Regions from separate parts of the Pseudoalteromonas sp. PAB 2.2 genome, predicted to be linked through region 1. Evidence: riboswitches for the same ligand, from Rfam matches in the RefSeq annotation. Region 1 holds a riboswitch; the other holds the start of a gene.
The links. A riboswitch is a leader RNA that binds a small molecule or an ion and turns the genes downstream of it on or off. The one in region 1 is predicted to bind cobalamin.
Positions count from the first base shown of each region.

Region 2: linked by a shared signal. The riboswitch ahead of BWD47_RS12850 (TonB-dependent receptor domain-containing protein) and the one ahead of BWD47_RS17890 (ABC transporter ATP-binding protein) in region 1 are both predicted to bind cobalamin.

Region 1 covers NZ_LYPI01000022.1:1,130-4,304, forward strand. Annotated here, with positions in the region: gene BWD47_RS17880 (FKBP-type peptidyl-prolyl cis-trans isomerase) at 1-219, shown strand, start outside; gene BWD47_RS17885 (histidine phosphatase family protein) at 275-892, shown strand; cobalamin riboswitch at 1,168-1,290, shown strand; gene BWD47_RS17890 (ABC transporter ATP-binding protein) at 1,440-2,273, shown strand; gene BWD47_RS17895 (iron ABC transporter permease) at 2,266-3,175, shown strand, end outside.
Region 2 covers NZ_LYPI01000013.1:115,579-118,753, reverse strand. Annotated here, with positions in the region: gene BWD47_RS12850 (TonB-dependent receptor domain-containing protein) at 1-1,680, opposite strand, end outside; cobalamin riboswitch at 1,714-1,869, opposite strand; gene BWD47_RS12845 (YajQ family cyclic di-GMP-binding protein) at 2,087-2,569, opposite strand; gene BWD47_RS12840 (VanZ family protein) at 2,724-3,074, shown strand; gene BWD47_RS12835 (ketopantoate reductase family protein) at 3,067-3,175, shown strand, end outside.

The sequences.
Region 1 (3,175 bases):
CATGTTATTGCCGATAGCTATAAAGCGGGTATGCCGGAGGTGTTTGCTTTATCGGAAGCGATTGAAGGCCTAAGAGAGGGGCTTTTGTTGATGAATATAGGATCTCGCTATGAATTTGTGATCCCTCCTGCGCTTGCGTGGGGTAAAAAGGGGAATGGTGGTAAAATTGGTGCAAATGCAGTGCTGCATTTTGATGTTCGCTTAATTCGTTTAGCCTAACTCGACACTGAGCTAGAAACGCGTTACCGTCTTGTATGGCTGATTAAGGATATTTATGGACGCATTTACTTCACGGGTTTACTTACTACGTCATGGCGAAATTGCAACTCCGGGCATTCTTTGTGGGCACGTTGATGTTGCTTTGTCAGATGTAGGCTATGAACAGATGCGTCTAGCAAGCGCAAAATTATCTCGCTTCGATGCTATTTATAGCTCTCCGCTAAAACGTTGTTCAACGCATGCAGAATTCTTAGCTCGTCAGCATACAATCAATGTGCAATATAACAATGCATTGAAAGAGTTTAATTTTGGTGACTGGGATGGCCAAGATTACCAACAACTTTGGCAACAAAATGGTAAACCTCATGTCGGTGATTTTTGGCAACATCCGTGGCAGGTTAAAGTGCCAAATGGTGAATTAATGGCTGACTTTTACGCGCGAGTCGAAGCATGGTGGCAGGCATTTTTAGTTTCGCTTACAGAGTCCAAACATACGCAATCATTAGTGATTAGCCACGCCGGTGTAATTAAACAAATCCTCGCTATTATTTGTCATATGCCTAAACAAACGAATACTCACCTTAATGTTTTTCATTTACCTTATGCAGGGTTAATAACGTTAGATGTATATATAGATGAACAAGGGCAAGTGTGGCCTAAAATAGTTTTTTAGCCATCTAGAGTGATATTCATTGAATTATTTACTTAGCCCGCCATAATATACCGAACTACCTCAAAATTTAGATTTCGGCGTTTTACAGGGGCTTTATATCAAGGCGTTACTTTGCAGCACGTTTATAAGTAACAACTTAGAAAGTAAGTTTTTGAACAACGCTCTGCGGGTTGGTATAAAGCGATTAATTCCGCGTTATTGATTTTAGGAAGGGAATAACCATTCTGTGTAATCAATTTCTTTTGCCTATATTGCTTTAATTCCAACAGAAACTCGCATCATGAGGTCGTTTAGGTATATCTATATGCTATGGAATGGGGTGAGATTCTCCAGCTGTTCCCGCAACTGTAATCCATGATGAACATGGTCAGCCAGATACTTAGCAACAACAATTAGTCTTATTATGCTAATACAGTAGAGTGTTTATCGATTTGAGCGATTTAATATTCAAACTAATTAGTATCATTGAGCGGGTCAACTCACGTTATCTACTGATATAGGTCAGTGCTTTCTGGTGCGTTGATAAAACTCGCCAAGAGAGTGTAATTTGCAATTAAAAAGCCAAGGCACAACCCCTTTAATTTCAGTATCTGATTTAAGCTGGGGAATTGCTGATAAAACAATTCTTAAATCAATCAATTTGCAGTTAAATGCAGGTCAATTCATTGGTTTGCTGGGGCCTAATGGTGCCGGTAAATCAAGTTTATTGCGTTGCTTATATCGCTATTTAAAACCACAACAAGGTGCAGTCTTTTTAGCTGGCGATAACATTTGGCAAATCAGTGCTGATGAATTCGCTAAAAATGTTGCTGTGGTTTTACAAGAGTCTCCTTCGCAATTTAATTTATCTGTTTTCGATGTAGTTAGTTTAGGTCTCACCCCACATAAAACCCTGTTTAGTGCGACTAATGCCGATGATAAAAAGCGTATTTATCAAGCAATCGAGCAGGTTGGTTTAAGTCATCACACACAGCAAAGCTTTGATTCACTTTCGGGTGGAGAAAAACAGCGTGCACTTATAGCCCGCTCAATTGTTCAGCAACCAAAGTTATTGATTATGGATGAGCCAACCAGCCATCTTGACGTTAAGTATCAAATTCAAATTATGGAGCTTGCTAAGTCACTTGATGTCACTGTGCTCGCTTCATTTCATGATTTAAATCTAGCTGCTAGCGTATGTGATGAGTTACTTGTTATCGATGAAGGTCAATTAATTACGCAAGGCACACCAAAAGAGGTGCTTACAGAGCAGCTGTTAAGTGATGTTTTTGGTGTTTGTGCAAGAGTGTCTGCTCATCCTCAGTCAACCTCGTTTGATGAGTTCGTGCCACATATTACCTACTATTACGGCTATAACAGACAGGAGCATCAAGATGACTGATAGGGTGCGTTTTAGTCTCTGTGTATGCGTTGCACTTGTCAGTTGCTTTTTAGCACTCAGTTTTGGTGCCGCGAGTACATCAATGAGTGATGTGCTGCATAGTTTAATCAGCCAGGGCAGTGATGAATTTATCCAGCGTATTATTTTGCAACTGCGCATGCCACGTATGATATTGGCGTTTTTAGCTGGAGCTGGGCTCGCGCTTGCTGGGCTTATATTACAAACCGTAACGCGAAACCCGTTGGCAGACCCTTACTTATTTGGTATTTCTTCAGGTGCCTCATTTGGTGTGGTTTGCTTTATATCGCTTACCGGTGTGAGTTTTGGCTTTAGTATGTCGATTGCTGCATTTTTGGGCAGCTTACTCTCTATGTTTTTGTTGATTGGCATTGCTGGGCGTCGCCATGTAGGGCAAGTTGAAGCGATGTTATTGGCGGGGGTCGCACTGTCATTTCTGTTTAGTGCTTTAACCAGTTTATTACTTTATTTTAGCGATCCTCAAGCGATTACAGCTATCTTATTTTGGACTATGGGAAGTTTTTCACGTGCTGAGTGGGGAACGCTCTGGATCCCGCTCACCGTAATCATTGCGTGTATGACGTTAATGATCGCTTTTCGTCGTCAGTTAAACGCTATGTTACTTGGTGATGAAAGCGCGGCAACACTGGGGATTCATGCTCAACGTTTTCGTATTTTAATGTTACTGCTTAGTTCGTTAATTACTGCTGTTTTGGTCGCTATGTGTGGGGGGGTTGGCTTTGTTGGGCTTATGATCCCGCATATTGTCCGCTACTTTACGTCGCAAGGCTCAAGCCACAACCTTTTAATGACGAGCCTTGTTGGTGGTACATTTATGGTATGGGTCGATGTGCTTTGTCGTACTTTACTGACTAATCAAGAAT
Region 2 (3,175 bases), on a different contig from region 1:
GTAATGGCCCACAAGGTTCCATAACGTGTATGAAGGTAAGTGTGTCAGTTTGCCATCTCGATCACCGCGATATTGCATATCAATACCAGCATCAAAGTCGCCCCATGCTTTATGTAATGACCAATTCACGCTGTGTTTAGATACATAGGTCAATGCATTACCTGTTTCAGTATCCTCTGCTGATAGGTAGGTAAAATTGAAGCTGTGATCAAAACCTAGCACTTGGTTTTTAAAGCTAAATTCAACCCCTTCGTGGCGAGCTTGATTGATATTCGTTGGTTGCCAAGCGCCGGATGCATTTGGTGCCCAGGCAATTTTGTTATCTATTTCACTGCGGAAAATAGCGATATCTAGGCTGATATCATTCACATTAAGTGACAAACCTAACTCTTGGTTATCTGATGTTTCAGGATTGAGTTCTGGGTTACCAGAGCCGGGATAATACAGATCATTAAAGGTTGGTGACTTAAAGCCGGTGCTTTGGCTTAAGCGGAATGTCGCGATATCATTTAGATGATAACCGACCGCTGCCGTATAGGTTGTTTCGTCACCAAATTGTTGGTCATCATCTTGTCGTACCGTTAGATTTGCCAGCACGTGCTCATCATCGTAGTAAGCCCCAACAAACGCAGCGAATACCTCACGACTGTCTTTTAGATAAGTGCCAGAATTAGTATTTACTTCATCTTTATACCAGTTTAAACCACCGCTAATTGTTAAACTTTGATTTAAAAAATATTGGCCGTTGTAATCGATTTGCTCACGTTCTGTCTCAAACTTATCAACCACCGTTGCACCGGTGTAGTCGATACGCGAGTCATCTGAACTGTCGCTAGAGATTGCAATATCAATCGCATGGGCGTGTTTTTCGAATGCTTTTTTCCAACCTAATGAAGCTTGGTAGTTTTCGAACTCACCTTTTTCTACTGTACTATCAGCAGGACTAAAAGAGCTATCGTATTGCGCTTCACCTTCTGAGTACTGACCCTGTAATAAAAGCTCCCCTAGCCGCTCATTTTGATAGCCTAGGTTAAAACCAAGGTTTTTATTTTCATAGCCATCTTCATCAGGCGCTACACCTTGCAATACATCAAAGCCGTCTGTTTTTTCGTAACCTGCATTAACAGAAATATCGACGTCTGCAATCTGACCACCAGTAGCCACTTGGTACTCTTGGTAAGAATCTGAACCAAAGGTGATATCCAAGGTGGTATTTTGTGCTTTACGAGTAATAATATTGATCACACCCGCTAACGCATCTGAGCCATACACAGCAGCACGAGAACCCTTAATGACCTCAACGCGTTCAATACTGTTTAACGGAATATTGCTAATACTTTTATAGCCCAGCGTTGCCGAACCTGTGCGTACACCATCAATTAAAATAAGCGTATGACGTGAGCTGGCACCCCGAAGTGAAACACCTGAACTTTGCCCAAAACCACCATTAGCATTAATTTGGAAACCGGCTTGTGTTGCCAGTAAACTAGGTAAGTCGCGAACATAGCTTGCATCGATATCAGCACGGTCAATGACTGTAACGCTCGCTAAGACTTCATTAATAGATTGTTCGAATTTATTGGCAGTCACTGTGATGTGCTCGATTGATTGCTCATCCGCAGACACAGAAAAAGACAACGCAGCAGCAACCGCTACGCCTAACGTAGATTTATATAGCATGATATCCCCTAGCCTGTGCCCACCGCACACGCAAATAGTAAGTTAATTCAAGGCCGGTCTCCGGACTCTGCATATACTGAGCATACGCATTACCGTTGCGGGGGCAGTGTTGGCATTGTTTTCTCCTTGAAAACGCACCAGCTTCCCGATTATCTTGCTGTTATTTCAGCCTTTGAAATAGCATGTATCTAAGCAGATACAGCAAGCACCTTGAAAATAGGCTGCTATTGTGATGATTTTAGGAATAAATGTCAATGGACGTCTAAACTTCTAAATGAACTTAGATAGAAAGTAAAATAAAAAAGCCAAACACGTTTATGTTTGGCTTTAGATTAGTCACAACTTCACCGCTCTTCTAGTAGAGCTGTGCGTTCGTAGTCAGACAGTGCTTTCGCAATAAAATTAATTAATCGCGGAAGTTTTTGAATTGGAATGGTTGACCTAAATCAGCAGTACGAACAACTTGCATTGCTTCTTGTAAATCATCACGCTTTTTACCCGTTACACGTAACTCTTCACCTTGAATAGCGGCTTGTACTTTAATTTTTGAGTCTTTAATCAACTTGACGATTTTCTTTGCAACGTCTTTTTCGATACCTTGCTTAAGTGCCACATCACGCATGACGAATTTACCGCTGCGCGACTCATCTCTAAGCTCTAAACTAGATACGTCTAAACCGCGCTTTGAAATTTTCGCAGCAAGAATATCGAATAATTGCATAACTTGCTGTGGTGCTTCAGCTTTTAGCTTAATGACTTTGTCGTTTAATTCGATTGATGCATCAACACCACGAAAGTCAAAACGTGTTTCTAATTCACGCTTAGCATTATCCACTGCATTCTGCGCTTCGTTCATTTCTACTTCAGAAACAATATCAAATGAAGGCATGGGGTTCTCCTAACAAGATTTTTAAAATAAATATGCCTAGGATTATAACGTCAATTTTATAAATCTTTACATTTTTCTGCACACCGTTCAGGTGCGATACGAAAATTGTTTGATATACTGCCCATTCATTTTTTAGGCAGTTTAAAGGTTTATTGTGACTAGGCGCATATACCAAATTATATTTTTAGTCAGCATTATTGGCTTCACTATTCTTTTCGCCAAAGAAATTAAAGGCGTAAGTAACCTATTCCCACATGTTGATAAAGTCGCGCATTTTGGCATTTTCTTCGTACTGGCTATGGTGATGGATAAAGCGTTTAAATTACCCCTTATAGTGCAAATATTATTGCTTGCAGGGTACGGTGCTGCCATTGAGTTTATGCAAGATATGCTGCCTTATCGTCAAGCTTCAGTTGCCGATTTTGTTGCCGATTTTATAGGTGCTTCGAGCTACTTTATTATTAAACTTGGTTTTCATTTAGGTAATAAACAGCGCAATGGCTAATATTTTAATTGTAGGTGATGGTGCTATTGGCTTGTTATTCAGTCATTTTTTATCAGCTCAACATACTGTTACCTTATTAACGCGCAAGCCCACTTTGACCA